DNA from 4 places in the Dactylosporangium sp. NPDC051087 genome. Region 3 is predicted to be linked to each of the others. Evidence: riboswitches for the same ligand, from Rfam matches in the RefSeq annotation. Region 3 holds a riboswitch; each other region holds the start of a gene.
What was found. Region 3 has a riboswitch for cyclic di-AMP ahead of ACZ6TV_RS14120 (C40 family peptidase). Riboswitches for the same ligand answer to the same signal wherever they lie in the genome.
Positions count from the first base shown of each region.

Region 1 (3,687 bases), on a different contig from region 3:
TCCGCGGGCGTCGTGCACGGACCATTCCGGCGGGCCCTGGGAACTCGGGCTAAGCGGTCGCGCCAGAGGGTCTTGGTGGAGGTGAGGGGCGAGTCGCGTTGGACGATCATCGCTACCTCGATGGTGAGGGCGTAGAGCTTCCAGTCCACGCGTTGGGCTGCGCGCATCTGCAGGGCGAGGGCGGCCACGACCAGGGGATCCATGACCGGGGCGGCGTGGCCTGAGAGGTACGCCTCGTCGGAGGTGTCCTCGGCGGGGAAGCTGTGCAGCGCGTAGCGGCCGTCCCGGTCCAGGTCGTGGCGTTTCGGGGAGGGGAGGATGAAGCAGTAGAGGCCCTCATCGGTGATGACGGGCATCACGGGGTGGACGCGGGGTCCTCCGTCGGGGCGGATGGTGGCCAGGTAGCCCATGCCGGGGCCGTACTGGCAGATCAGGGTGCGGATGGCCGTCGCCAGGAGGGGCTCGGCCGCGGAGAATGATGCCCACGTCGCCATGCCTCCAAGTTACTCGTACACGTGTACGAAAAGTGTGTGATTCCACGAATGAAGGACAATGGTCCGGTGGGTGACACCGACGCGCTGATCGACCTCCTCCGGCAGTTCAACCTCGAGGCGGACCGGTTCGTGGAGGTGTTCACGCGGGCGCACGGGCTGCACCGCACGGACATGAACGCGGTGGCGTACATCTGGCGGGCGGCGGAGGAGGACACGCCGCTCACGCCCGGGGAGCTGGCCAGGACGTTGCGGTTGAGTCCGGCGGCGACGACGGCGTTGCTGGACCGGCTCGAGCGGGCCGGCCATGTCGAGCGGCGGCACGACATGGCCGATCGGCGGCGGGTACACCTGGTGATGCGGCCGCCGGCGAAGGACCTGGCGCAGGCGTTCTTCGCGCCGCTGGGGCGGCACATGCGCGGGGCGCTGGAGGAGTTCGACGAGGACGAGCTGGCGATCACTGCAAAAGTCATCAAAAAGATCAACGAGGCGACCGCGAGGGCCGCCGAAGAGGCGGCGTAATAGGGTCGACAGCGTGCTGCTCTCCGACCGTGACCTGACAAAAGAGCTCGCCGACGGCCAACTTCGGCTGGAGCCCTTCGAAAAAGACCTGGTCCAGCCGTCGAGCATCGATGTGCGGCTCGACCGCTGGTTCCGGGTGTTCAACAACCACCTGTACACCCACATCGACCCGGCGACGCAGCAGGACGATCTCACCGCGATGGTGGAGGTCGAGGACGGGCAGCCGTTCGTGCTGCACCCGGGTGAGTTCGTGCTCGCCTCGACGCTCGAGGTGATCAGTCTCGGCGATCAGCTGGCCGGGCGGCTGGAGGGCAAGTCGAGTCTCGGGCGGCTCGGGCTGCTGACGCACTCGACCGCGGGGTTCATCGACCCGGGGTTCTCCGGGCACGTGACGCTCGAGCTGTCCAATGTGGCCAATCTGCCGATCATGCTCTGGCCGGGGATGAAGATCGGGCAGCTGTGCATCTTCCGGCTGTCGAGCCCGTCGGAGCACCCGTATGGCTCAGAGGTCTACGGCAGCCGGTATCAGGGCCAGCGCGGCCCGACGGCGAGCCGGTCCTACCAGAACTGGAGGACCTGGCCCACCGCCACGTAGGAACCGGAAGCTAGCCGACCCTGCCGTAGCCGGCGATCGGTGCGCTGTCGATCTTCTTCATGCGGACCACGTCACCCGAGGTCGGGGCGTGGACCATCCAGCCGCCGCCCACATACAGGCCGACGTGGTGCAGGTCGCTGTAGAAGAAGACGAGGTCGCCGGCCTTCAGGTCGGCCCGGCTGACGCGCTTCGTGTCCGAGTACTGCCACTTCGTGTAGTGCCGCAGCGTGTGGCCGGCCTGCTTCCACGCGTACAGCGTGAGGCCGGAGCAGTCGAACGTGTTGGGACCCTCGGCCGCCCACACGTACTTCTTGCCGATCTGCTGGCAGGCGACCTGCGCGGCCTTCGCGGCGTCGCCACCGGAGTATTCGACCGGGCAGGCGACGGGGCGCAGCTCGCCGGTCGCGCCGCTGGACCCATACGCCTTGGTGCGCATGTCGTTGAGCTGCTTGATCTCGGCGTTGATGGTGGTCTCTTTGGCCGCCATCTCGGCCTCGGCGGCCTTCTGGGTGGCGATCAGCTCGTCGAGCGGCTTCTTCTGGTCGTCGAGGACCTTCTTGCTGTCCATGACGTCCTTGATGCCGGCGGCCTCGTCCTTGGCCAGCATGTTGAGCATGACGAGCTGCTCGGCGAAGGTGTCCGGCGAGCCGGTCGTCATCAGCGCGTTGAAGCTGGAGACGCGGCCGGTCTTGTACTGCAGGACCGAGAACGCGCTGACCCGCAGGAGGGCGGTGTCGACCTGCGCCTGGAGTGGGTCGATCTGGTTCTTGAGTGCCGTCTGCTTCGCAAGGTTGGCCTTCAGCTCGCCCTTGAGCTGGTTGTGCTGCTCGATGATGGGCTCGACTTCATTCCACTTCTTGTCGATCTGCGCTTCGAGCTCGGCCGGGGTCGGGTCCGCCTTGGCGACTCCGGTGATCCCGACGGCGAGCGACAGACCGCCGAGTGTAGCGACGAGGAGCCGAACCAGACGGTTGGGCCGCATCGAGGAGATACTCCTTCTTCCAGCCGCCTACCGGGTTAGCTGACGGGTTCGGACGGGAAGGTCGTCCTACCGCGACCGTGTCGCGGATTCACCCCAAATGGCGCAGGTGGGTCCCCGGTTCAAAAATTTGACTCGGCGGTGCCGTCTGGCGCGCCCGTGCTGGGCGCGGACATCCATCCGACCGGAAATCACGGTATGGCGACCGCTCCCAACGGGCAAGTCGATCCACGATTGTTGTCCGAATTGGGCGAAAAGTCAGGCCACTCCGGTGACATACACGTCATCAATTGCACCGATGAACTGGTCGTTGTTCGCACTGGTTCCCTTGCCACCAATACAGAGTGGATCCGGGTTCACTATGGACAGTGACGGAGGGATCGGTGATCTTCCCTTGATCTGACCGTCGACAGCCACTGTGAGCAGGGCGTCACTGCGCGAACACTCGATTCGGTGCCACCGCCCGTCGGCCACGGTCAGCGACGCGAGGGCTACGTAAATGGTAGGTCCAGAAGTGCCGACAATCACACAACTGGGATACCCCGCGGCGCCGTCGACCTGCAACTTGAACTGACTGTCACCAACCGAGAACCCTTTTTGCAGCACATTGGCGCCCTTGGAAGTCTCATGCGGCGCTACGAGCACACTGGCGCCATAGGTGAACGCGCCGCTTCCTGGATTGAGGAATTCCGCGGGGCCACTCTGCAGGATGGCGCGGGCACAACTCTCCGCACCGTAATGCTCACACGGCTGCGGAAAACGCACCGCGAGTCCGCCGTTGTGCGGCACCGTGGACAGCTCCCCGCCGACCTTGCGGACCCGTAGCGGCAGCCTGCCCGCGCCGTCCAGGACCGGGCCGATGACGCCGGCGTCGAAGGAGTACCGGATGCCGGTCGCCGGATGCGTGGCGGCTGCCGGCGCCGAGGCCGGCTGGGCCGCCTCGGTCGGCACGGCGGACACCGAGCCACGACCGGAGGACGGCGGGGCCGATGGCGTCTCGACAGGCACCCGGCGAGCCGCGCAGCCACTGGCCGCGACCACCGAGACAAGCGCAAGCAGAACGGGGGGCCACATACGCATAACCGGACATTATGCCGAAA
Region 1 is NZ_JBVJIJ010000001.1:2,048-5,734, forward strand. Features, by position in the region: gene ACZ6TV_RS00025 (pyridoxamine 5'-phosphate oxidase family protein) at 1-494, opposite strand, end outside; gene ACZ6TV_RS00030 (MarR family winged helix-turn-helix transcriptional regulator) at 561-1,013, shown strand; gene dcd (dCTP deaminase) at 1,027-1,608, shown strand; gene ACZ6TV_RS00040 (C40 family peptidase) at 1,619-2,590, opposite strand; cyclic di-AMP (ydaO/yuaA leader) riboswitch at 2,599-2,738, opposite strand; gene ACZ6TV_RS00045 (LamG-like jellyroll fold domain-containing protein) at 2,846-3,538, opposite strand.
Region 1: it holds a riboswitch for cyclic di-AMP, as region 3 does, so the genes downstream of both, ACZ6TV_RS00040 (C40 family peptidase) here and ACZ6TV_RS14120 (C40 family peptidase) in region 3, are expected to answer to the same signal.

Region 2 (3,687 bases), on a different contig from region 3:
GAGGCGATGCGCTGACGCGCCCACCATCGTGGTTTTGGGCGTGTCAGGCCGGCTCCGGCGGCATACTTGATCGGTCCACGGCGCCGGCATTGATCGGCGCACGTCCATGTCCGGATCCGACAAGGGTGGTGCGTGACCGGTGCTTGTCCTCCGCCCGGCGGTGTCCGGCTGATGGTCACCGTGCTGCGCTCCGTCGACGACGTCCTCGCCTGGGCGGGGCTGCTGGTCGAGCCGCCGCTGCGCACGGCCGTCGGCCGGCTCCCGGCGCCCTCGCGTGAGGTGGCCGAGCTGCAGCTGGGGGCCGTCGACGAGGAGCCGGTGGTCGCTCGTACCCGCGCGGCGCTGACCCTCGTGAGCGCCGGCGCCGTCGGCGGTGACCCGCACGACGCGGTGCCGGGCGCGGTGGCGGTGGAGCTGGTGCACCAGTGGTCGGTGCTGCAGCGGGACCTGTTCGACGGCGACCTGACCCGCCGGCACCGGCCGACCGCCTGGAGCGTCGTCGGCCCGCACCCGGCCACGCTGGGCGGGGAGGCGATGCTGGCCCTCGCGTTCGACGTGGCCGCGACGGGCGACCCCACGCGACGGGTCCCGCGCCCGCTGCGCCAGGCCACCCGTGCCGCACCGTTCTCCGTTTCCGCCGATGCCGATGTACCGGCAACGCCGTCCCCCGCACGAACCGGGGCGGACCGGGCACCGGCCGAAGCGCCTCGGGCGGGACGGCCCCCGGCCGGCACCGACGGCGAACCCCGCGACGGCGTGACCGCCGACCGGGTCCCCGACCCGTGCGCCGACGCCGGCCGGCGGCCGCCGGCGCCCGTCGACCGAGCGGGCGTGCGCGTCCTCGGCGACACCGTCCAGCAGCTCCTGCAGGGCCGGCACACCGAGCTCGGCACCACCACCGCCCGCCGGTCCGGCAGCGACCTGCTCCGGGACTGCATCACCGCGGTCGAGCAGCGCAGCGGCGCCCTCCTCGGCTGCGCGTGCGCGCTCGGCGCGATCGCCGGCGGCGGCGACCACGCCAGGGTGGAGCAGCTGCGGCTGTTCGGCGTGCGGCTGGGCCTGGCCGTGCAGTTCACCGAGGACGTGCAGGGCATCTGGGGCGACCCCGCCGTGACGGGCCGCCCGACCTTCCCGGACCTGCGCCGGGGCCGGCGGTCACTGCCGGTCGCCGCGGCCCTCGCCGCGGGCGCCGAAGAGCTCGACGACCTGCTGCACCGCGAGCGCCGCCTCAGCGACGCCGACCTCGAACGCGCCGCGAAGGTCATCGAGCGGGCCGGTGCCCGCACCTGGTGCGTCCAGCAGGCCGAGGATCTCCTGGCGCAGGCGCTGCTCGCCCTCGACCTGGCGATCCCGGAGCCGGCCGCGGTCGCCGAACTCGTCGCCCTGGCCCGCTGGGCCACCCGCCACCCCGCCTGAAACCGCACCGCACCGCACCGGACCGAGCCGGTGCGGTGCGGTCACGGGCCTCAGGTGAGGGCGCCGACGACCTGCGTCGCGCGGGTCGCGTGCTTCTGATACGCACCGGGGAACGCCGAGCGCTGCACCGCCTGCGCGGCCGCGGTCACGCTCATCCGCTGCCAGCCCTGCACGCGGGACAGCGCGGAGTAGAAGAGCATCGCGGAGTGCGCCGGGTCCATCAGCTCGGCCACGGTGCCCCAGCCCTGGCTGGCCCGTTGCTGGAACAGCCCGACCGAGTCGTGGTCGGACGAGACCCCCTCGTGCGGCAGCCCCAGGCTGGACGGGACGGCGGAGCTGGCGACGTTGTACAGGTCGCTCTCCTGCATCGCGGTCGCGACCGCCACGACGAGGGCCTGGTCGGGCATGCCCTGCGCCCGGCCCTGCTTGACGATGATCGCGGCGTTGTCCATCTGCCGCTGATCGAGGCCGGCGACCGGCCGGACGACGGGCGGCGCGGGCGGCGCGGGCGGCGCGGGCGGCACCGGCGGCACGGCGGGCACCGCGACGGCGAGCGGCCCGCCGGCCGGCGCCGAAACGGACGGCGAAGCGGACCCGGACGGCGACGCGGAAGCGGACGGCGAGGACGTGGCGACGGCGCCCGGCTCGGCATACGCGGAGCCGGTGAACGGCGGTGACTCGGCCGGCACCCCGGCCAGGATCGTGGCGGACAGCACGGCGACCGAGACGGTGCCGGCCTTGGCGCCGAGCAGGGCGTTGAACGCGGGCCGGCGATGTCGCGGATTGAACTGGCGTGGCAATGGCTTCACTACTGATATTTCCTCTTCGTGGCAGGCAGCATCGGCACGCCGCCAGGAGGGCGGCGCGCAGGAAGGGGGGATCAGCGGTGCGGCGTTACAAGGTCATGCGGGCGACAAGCATCGGCGCAGACTCCTTCCGTGGCCGCCTACCGGGTTAGCTGACGGGTTCGGGCGGGAAGCATCGCCCTACCGTGGCTCGGCCACGGATACACCCCAGAGGACTACGTGGGTCCCCGGCTCGCGAACGTCTCGCGACTCGACGGCGCCCGCCCGGCAGCACCCGATGGGGTGCAGGTCGACCGGAGCGGACCATCCGACCCTACTGGGCCGCTTCCGGCCGGGCCAACCGCAGCAACGGCAATCCACCCGGCGCACCCGAACGATCACCGAACGCTGTCACCCGGCCGGTCACCTCCCCGGCGTGACGGCCGCCCTTGACCAGGTACATCGCCCGGTCGGCGGCGCGCAGCGCGGCGCCCGGGTCCTCGACCGTGTCATCGATCACGGCCACGCCGACGCTGACCCGGACCCGCATGATGTGCCCCTGGTGCGTGACGGGTGCGGCGACGGAGCGCTCCAGGCGGTCGACGAGCGCGCCGAGGTCGGCGGCGGCGACGTTGCCGGTGAGCACCACGAACTCGTCGCCGCCGAGCCGGGCGACGGTGTCGGTGGGCCGTACCAGCGAGACGAGGCGCTGCGCGACGGCGACGAGGACCGCGTCGCCAGCGTCGTGGCCGAGGGTGTCGTTGACGACCTTGAAGTCGTCGAGGTCGCAGAAGAGCAGCGCACTGATCACCCGCTCGGTGCGGGCCCGCCGGATCGCGGCCGCGAGCGGCTCGGCGAAGGCGTCGCGGTTGACCAGGCCGGTCAGCGGGTCGCGGGACGCCCGCCGCACCAGGTCGGCCTCGGTCGCCTTGCGGTCGGTGATGTCCTGCACCTGCGTGATCGCGAACGCCGGCGACCCGCCGACGACCGACATCGTCGCGGAGACCCAGATCGTCTCGCCGTCACCGCGCACGCAGCGGACCTCGTAGTCGCGGATGGACCCGGAACGGCCGGCGAAGACCGCCCTGCTGCGGTCGAGGTCCTCGGGGTGGATGAGGTCGCCGAAGCGCATCGAGACGAGCACGTCCTCGTCGCGGCCGAACAGCTCGCACAGGGCGGGGTTGACCCGGATCAGCCGGGTCATGTCGGCGCCCTCCAGGCCGATCATGCACATGCCGGTGCCGGCGCCGTTGAACGCGAGCCGGAACGCGGCCTCGCTGGCCTCCAGGTGCTGGCGCTCCCGGCGCAGCGCCTCGACGAGGTTGGCGTTGTTGATCGCGATGCCGGCCTGCGCGGCGAGCATCTCCAGCAGCTCCCGCTGGAACGCGCCGGGCCGTCTGCCGTCCGCGGGCAGGTCGACGCTGAGCACGCCGACCATCGACCCGTCGGGCGCGCACAGCGGCGCGAACAGGGCGTCGAGGGGGTG
Region 2 is NZ_JBVJIJ010000039.1:35,509-39,195, reverse strand. Features, by position in the region: gene ACZ6TV_RS47935 (SanA/YdcF family protein) at 1-15, shown strand, start outside; gene ACZ6TV_RS47930 (polyprenyl synthetase family protein) at 172-1,416, shown strand; gene ACZ6TV_RS47925 (hypothetical protein) at 1,467-2,225, opposite strand; cyclic di-AMP (ydaO/yuaA leader) riboswitch at 2,345-2,488, opposite strand; gene ACZ6TV_RS47920 (diguanylate cyclase domain-containing protein) at 2,536-3,687, opposite strand, start outside.
Region 2: it holds a riboswitch for cyclic di-AMP, as region 3 does, so the genes downstream of both, ACZ6TV_RS47925 (hypothetical protein) here and ACZ6TV_RS14120 (C40 family peptidase) in region 3, are expected to answer to the same signal.

Region 3 (3,687 bases):
CGCCCGGTCCTCTACACCACCGAGACCCGGACCTTCCAGACCGTGGACCCGGCCACGCGGGCCATCGGCAAGGACCCGATCCTCACCCTGCCCTCCGGCGGCATCGACGTGCGACTGTACGACGACCCGGAGACCTGGCAGCCGGCACCGGACAGCGAGGTGCTCGCCGCTGTCGTCGACAAGCAGGTCGTCATCGTCGACCTCAAGGCCGGCACCGCGTCGCTGGTCCCCGCCGACAACCTCGACGCCTCCTCGCGGGTCATCGCCTGGCTGTGAGGTCGGCAGCCGGGCGTGCCGGTGCCGTCGCGTCTATGATCCTTGGACTTTCACGACCACGAACGGGGAGGCGCGCGTCATGCGCATGCGCACGATGACGGCGGCACTGGTCCTTGCCCTCGCGGCCGGACTGAGCGGGGCCTGCGGCACCGACGCCGGTGAGGCGGGCAAGAACGCGGCGCCGGCCGGTGGCGCCGCGTCCGGTGCCGCGACAGGTGCCGCGTCGGGCACGGCGTCGGGCACGGGGGCGGGTGCCCCGTCCGGTGCGGCGGCGAGCCAGCCGGCCGGTGTGAAGGGGGACTCGGAGCGGATCTGCAAGGCCGTCATCGCGGCCTTCGAGGCCGAGAAGACGCAGCTGCTCGAGGTGCTCCTCAAGTTGGCGACCGCAGAGGACCAGGCCACCAAGGACAAGGCCAAGGCCGACGGGGCGGCGCTCGTCGAGCGGCTCAAGACGGCCGTCGACAAGGAGACCGCGACCGCCGACCCGAAGCTGAAGGCGGCGCTGCAGGCGCTCGTCGGGACCCTCGGCAGGATGCTCACCCCGGAGGGCGTCGCCGACCCGGACTTCGAGAAGAAGCTCGACGCGGCCACGGCCGAGGCGTCCACCTACTGCCCGGGCCTCGACGCGGCGTAGCGACAAGCACGACGGCGGGCGCCCCGCCTCAACGGGGGAGAGGCGGGGCGCCGTCGGTGCCGACTTGCGGAGGAGGTCAGCCCGGGCGGCCGTAGCCGTAGAGGCTGTCGATGTCGATCGGGGCGACCTTGACGACGGTGCGGCTGTTGGGGGCGTGGATGATCTGGTTGTTGCCGATGTAGATGCCCACGTGGCCGAGGCCGTTGTAGAAGACCAGGTCGCCGGGGACCAGCTGGCTGCGGGAGATGTGGCGCACCTTGCCCCACTGCTGGGCGGCGTTGTGCGGGAGGGTCACGCCGGCGGCTTTCCAGGCCATCATGGTCAGGCCGGAGCAGTCGAAGGTGTTCGGGCCGGCGGCGCCCCAAACGTACTTCTTGCCGAGCTGGGCCCAGGCGTAGTTGACCGCCTTGCCCGCGTTGCCGGAGACCGCCGGGGGCTTGCCCGGGTTCGTCGCCGGGGCCGTGGTCTTGGGTTTCGCGGCGGCCGCCGCGGCGGCCTCGGCCTTGGCCTGCAGGGCGTCGAGCCGCTTGATGTCGCCCTCGATCTTCTTGCGGCGGGTGGCCAGTTCGGTCTTCTGCTGGCTCTGCGCGGCGAGGGTCTCGTTGAGGCGGCGCTGCTCGGCGTCGAAGGTGTCCTTGGCCGTGCTGTAGGCGGTCAGGTCGCGCTGCTGGCTGCGGGAGATCTGCTGGAGCGTGCCGACCCGGCCGGTGAAGGCGTCGGTCGAGCTCGCGCCGAGCATGAGCGACAGGGTGCCGAGGTTGCCGCCGGACTTGTAGGCGTTGACGGCGAACGCGGTGGCCTCGTCCTGGGCGGCGTCGAGGTCGGCCTGCAGGGGCACCAGGTCGGACTGCAGTTTCGCGATCGCCGCCTGGGTGGCCTCGAGGTCGCCGTTGACCTTGTTGTACTGCTCGACGACGAGCTCGACCTCGTTGTTGCCCTTGTCGATCTGGGCCTGGAGCTCTTCCGGGGTCGGGTCCGCGCGTGCGGCACCGGCGGGCGCGATGAGCGCCGCCACCGCCAGCGCGACGACCGCGGTGCGCATGGTCGTGCGTCCGTTGAACACGGCACAGTCCTTCTTCGCGGACCGCCTACCGGGTTAGCTGACGGATTCGGGCGAGAAGAAGGCGCGCCCTACCGCGCCCCGGTGTGGCGGTGTGGCGGGCGCGGATTCACCCCATGGGACAAACCCCGGATGGTTCCCCGGCTCGTCGGCGAACGCCCGGACAGCGGGCGCGGCAGGCGACTCGGCGGCGGCTGCCCGGGCCGCCCCGGCGGGGCGACGACGTCCGGCAGCCAGCACAAACGTAACCGCGCGGAAGAGCAAAGGCGCTCGATCTAAGGCGGACTTAACGCAGACCCAAGGCGGCCCTGCGGACGACCCAGAGCAATTCGACACATTTCCAAAAAGCGTGCTGGTTCTGGAGGCGGCGGCGCTGTTAGCCTGAGGCAACGCAGAATTGAAAGGTTTCAATTCCTAACGTGAAGGACACCGCCATGTTCGTTCACAATCGCGTCGGACAATGCGTGGCCGCCGCCGTCCTCGCAGTCCCGATCACCGTCGCGGCGACCGCCGTGGCGACCACTCCGGCCGCCGCCGCGGCCGGCCAGATCGCCGTCGCCGACCTCCGCGTCGACAACACCGGCGACCCGCTCGGCACCGACAACACCCGGCCCGCCCTCAGCTGGCGGTTGTCCGCGACGGCCAACGGCGAACGGCAGACCGCCTACCGGATCCTCGTCGCCAGCACACCCGGCCGGCTCAGCCCGGGCAGCGCCGACGTCTGGGACAGCGGCAAGGTCGGCACCGGCACCTCGATCGCCGTGCCGTACGGCGGGCCCGCTCTGCAGCCCGCCCGCGCCTACCACTGGGCCGTGCAGGCCTGGGACGCCGCCGACCAGCCGTCCGCGTGGAGCGCCCCCGCCCGCTGGGAGACCGGCCTGTTCGGCACCCAGGACTGGAAGGGCGCGCAGTGGATCAGCCCCGACACGTCCACCACCGCGGCGCCGATGCTGCGCGCGACCTTCACGCTGCAGAGCAAGGCCGTGGCGAGCGCACGGGCCTACGTGCACGGGCTCGGCTTCTACGAGCTGCGGCTCAACGGCGCCAAGGTGGGCGACCAGGTCCTCGCGCCCGCCAACACCCCCTACGAGCGGCGCAACCTGTACAGCACGTACGACGTCACCGCCGCCCTGCGCGCCGGTGGCAACGCCGTCGGGTTGTGGCTCGGCGACGGCTACGGGCCGCGGTTCAGCCCGTACGGCTTCCGCTGGACCGGCCCGAGACAGGCGATCCTGCTGCTCGACGTGACGTACACCGACGGCACCCACCAGACCGTCGTCAGCGACCCGTCGTGGAAGTGGCAGACCGGCCCGATCACCGCCAACGACATCTACGCCGGCGAGACCTACGACGCCCGGCTCGAACGCACCGGCTGGGACCAGACCGGCTACAACGACACCGGATGGCGCGCCGTGCGGACCGTCGCCGCCCCGTCCGGCCCGCTGACCGCGGCGACGCTGCCGCCGATGCGGGTCGTCGCCACCCGCCCGGCCGCGCGGCTCACCCAGCCGCAACCGGGCGTCTGGGTGTACGACTTCGGCCAGAACATCGCCGGATGGGTGCGCCTGCGTGCCCAGGGCGCCGCCGGCACCACCGTGCGCCTGCGGACCGCGGAAGAGGTGCGGGCCGACGGGATGCTCGACACCGCCACGAACCGCAATGCCGCCTCCACCGACACCTACACCCTCGCCGGCACCGGCGCGGCCGAGACGTACGA
Region 3 is NZ_JBVJIJ010000006.1:246,826-250,512, forward strand. Features, by position in the region: gene ACZ6TV_RS14110 (hypothetical protein) at 1-276, shown strand, start outside; gene ACZ6TV_RS14115 (hypothetical protein) at 356-910, shown strand; gene ACZ6TV_RS14120 (C40 family peptidase) at 987-1,973, opposite strand; cyclic di-AMP (ydaO/yuaA leader) riboswitch at 1,981-2,134, opposite strand; gene ACZ6TV_RS14125 (family 78 glycoside hydrolase catalytic domain) at 2,405-3,687, shown strand, end outside.

Region 4 (3,687 bases), on a different contig from region 3:
GCCCTCCTGCGCATGATCGTGGCGACCCGCTTCCGCCCGGCGAGCCGCGCCCTGGTCGCCGCCTTCAACCAGAACGCCCTGTTCCGGCTCGCCTTCGACATCCACCCCGGGCAACCCGACGCCCGCGCGGCACGAGACGACGCCCGGGCCGAGCAATCCAGCGTCCGCGGCGAGCAAGGCAGCGTCCGCGGCGAGCAAGGCAGCGTCAGCGCCGAGCAAAGCAACGTCCGGGCCGAGCAGGGCAGCGTCCGCGCCGGGCAACACGACGCCCGCCCCGCGGAACGTGCCGAGGAGACCGTCGGCGAGCTGCTGCGCCGCGCTTCGGATGCCGCGATGGTGGCGTACGCCCACTGCGAATACGACCCGGCCAAGCTCGAAGCCCTCTTCGCCGACGTCGCCGCCGACCGCGGGATCACGCCCGACGGCTACTGCTTCTTCAACGACACCCGCTTCTCCGCCCAGGACCAGTCACCGCCCGCGCTCCCGTCCGACCTCCCCGAGGCGATCCACGCGGCGCTCCCGGCGACGAAGCTGCGCGCCCCCGTCATCGACCGCACCCCGAAGGGCGCGAACTTCTTCATGTTCCTCACCGACCTCGGCGACACCGCGGAACTGATGCTGTGCGCGGAGCACGGCTTCCTCGGCGAACGCGGCCCCCTCGGCTTCCTCGCCGGCCTCGAACGGCTCATCGTCAGAGCCACCCTCGACGAGCACGCCACCACCAGGCTCCTCTACCGCGAAGCCACCCTCTGACCTCGAACCGACACGTCACCGAGAACCAAGAACACCCCAACCCAGGAGCACCCGAACCGAAGAAGCACCCGGGCCAAGGAAGCACCCGGGCCAAGGAAACACCCGGGCCCAAGGAAACACCCGGGCCAAGGAAACACCGCGGGGCACGGACCGACGTCCGCGCCCCGCGATCGAACCGAGCGTCAGGCGGTCCGCTCCTGCTGATCCGGGACGACGGCGTCGGCGCCGACGGAGGCCGCGTCCAAAGGCGGGGTCAGCTCGGGCGAGATGACGTCGTTGATGGTGGTCTCACGAAGGTGACGGTTGTGCCGCGGCTCCTGGCGGGTCTTCACGTCGCTCAGCCGGCGGCGCAGGTCGTCGCGGACATCGTTGATCGCGGTGTGCAGGTCCTCCTCCGACGATGTCGTGACGATCTTCTGGTGGCCGGCGATCCAGCACTCCAGGGTCACCTTCTGTCCACGGGCGGACCGGTCCTTCACCGACACCTCGAGCTCGGTGGAGTCGACGGGAAACCCGGCCAGGTAGCTGTCGAGCGTGGCGAACTGCTCGGCGATCCAGACCCTGTCCCCCTGGGAGAAGCCCGCGCCGACGCGCAGGCAGTCCTCGACGGTGGCCGGTGTGCTCGTAGCACTTCTCGACATGTCCGAGACCCCTTCCGTTGCTTGCCTTGACCAGGTCCGCTTACCCCGCAATGACCCTGTTCATGTCCCCCAAACCTTCCTAGGAGGCTAGTTTACCACCGTTCCGACCACCCGGCCGACCGCCACCGGGACGTCGCCAACGGTCCGCGCAAAGGGTGAAAGCGCAGGTGGTTAGGGTCTTCGCGGCCCCGCTCGTAGGCACCGACCGTGCCGGCGAGGGCCGCCGCCGAGCCGTGCCCAGCGGGCCGGGGAACCACGTTCTTGGGGTGAATCCGCTCGAATCGGAGCGGTAGGGGCGACTGTTCCGTCCCGAATCCGTCAGCTCACCCGGTAGGCGGCCGATGGAGGGAACAGTATGTCCAGACCTCCGTGGATCGTCGCCGCCCTGACGGCGCTCGCGATCCTCCTGACCCCGGCCGCGGTGCTCGGCACGGCTTCACCGGCGAACGCCAGTGAGGGTGGCGACCCTGCGCTCATCAAGAAGCTCGACGAGACCAACCGTGCGTACATCGACGCGCAGAACGTCCTGACGGCGTCGCTCGCCCGGCAGGCGACCCTGAAGCAGCAACAGGACGAGCTGGAGCCGCGGTACGCCAGGCTCCGCGACGACACCCAGTCGATGTCGGTCGCCGCGTACCAGAACGGCGGCGGCCTGCGCAGCGCGGCCACGCTGCTCGACAGCGGTACACCCGGAGTGTTCGCCGACCGGGTGAGCACCCTGGAGGTCATCGCGCGCGGCAACGCCGAGCAGCTCAAGCAGGTGACGAAGACCCGCGAGGAGCTGACGAGGACGAAGGCGACCATCGACGCCGAGGTCGCCAAGCAGCAGGCCAGCATGGCGGTGATGGCGAAGCAGAAGGCCGAGCTCGAAGAGGCCCTCGCCCAGGCGAGGAACGCCGTCGACGCGTCCACCACGTGGAGCGGCAACACCACCGCCAAGACCGCTGAGGCCGCGCCCCGGCGGGCCGACGGTTCCTGGCCGGCCGAGTCGTGCGGCGCCGAGGACCCGACGACGTCGGGCTGCCTGACCCCGCGGACGCTGCACGCCCTGCAGCAGGTGCGGAAGGCGGGCTTCAGCCACTTCGTGTCGTGCTGGCGGCCGCCGGGCGAGCCGTACGAGCATCCCAAGGGCCGGGCCTGCGACTTCGCCGCCGACGCGAAGGGCTTCGGCGGTGTGGCGACCGGCGCGTCGAAGGAGTACGGCACGCAGCTCGCCGCCTGGCTGGTGAAGAACGCCCAGGGGCTCGGCGTCATGTACGTGATCTGGTTCAAGCAGATCTGGACGCCCGCGGGCGGCTGGCACGCGTACGGCAGCGGTCAGGGCGACCCGAGCAGCGACCACACCAACCACGTGCACATGTCAATCTACTAACGCCGCCAGCAGCGCCGACACCGCCGGCAGGGCCGCCCTGCCGGCGGTGACCAGCGCGTCCAGCCGGCGCGCGCCGGCGACCGGGAGGTCGGTCACCCGCACCTGCAGCGAGGACACGTCCCGCAGCGCCAGGTCCGGCGCGATCGTGGCGCCGTGCCCCGCCGCGACCAGCGCGAGCACCACGGGATAGTCGACGCACGCGTGCGTCCGGCGCGGGGTGAAGCCGCGCTCCCGGCCGAGCCGGTCCAGGATCTGCCCGGTCGTCGAGGACGGCGGCCCGGCGACCCACGGCCGGTCCACGAGGTCGCCGTACGAGTGCACCGGCGGCCAGTCGGCGGGCACCACGACCCGGTACGGGTCCTCGCCGAGCGGCACGACGCTGACCTGCCGCCGCGACTCCAGGCCCAGCGACGCGTCCCGCTCGGTGATCGTCACGTCGAGGCCGCCGAGCCGCAGCTCGCGCAGCGCGGGCGGGCCGTCGAGCTCGGTGATCGAGCAGGTCACGTCCGGATGGTCGCGGGCGAGCGTGGCCAGGGCCGGGATCAGCATGTGCCGGATCACGGTCGCGAACGCCCCCACCCGGACCAGGCCGGCGGCGCGGCCGGACATGGCGGCCAGCTCCCGCTCCGCCTCGGCGAGCTCCCGCTCGATCGCCTCGGCCCGGGCGGCGAGGACCCGGCCGGCCGCGGTCAGCACGGCGCGCCGCCCGGACCTGTCCACCAAGGGCCGGCCGACGGCGTGCTCCAGGTGCGCGAGCTGCTGCGACACCGCCGACGGGGTGACGTGCAGCGCGGTCGCGGCGCCGGCGAGGGTCCCGCGCCGGGCGATCGCGGCGAGCACCGCGAGGCGGCGCGGATCAAGGTTCAATGCAGTCCCGCTTCAGTCCAACTGTAGGAAATCTCGCTCACACGTTAGCTGCGC
Region 4 is NZ_JBVJIJ010000028.1:48,691-52,377, forward strand. Features, by position in the region: gene ACZ6TV_RS41785 (condensation domain-containing protein) at 1-753, shown strand, start outside; gene ACZ6TV_RS41790 (HPF/RaiA family ribosome-associated protein) at 936-1,394, opposite strand; cyclic di-AMP (ydaO/yuaA leader) riboswitch at 1,609-1,746, shown strand; gene ACZ6TV_RS41795 (coiled-coil domain-containing protein) at 1,750-2,766, shown strand; gene ACZ6TV_RS41800 (LysR family transcriptional regulator) at 2,755-3,633, opposite strand.
Region 4: it holds a riboswitch for cyclic di-AMP, as region 3 does, so the genes downstream of both, ACZ6TV_RS41795 (coiled-coil domain-containing protein) here and ACZ6TV_RS14120 (C40 family peptidase) in region 3, are expected to answer to the same signal.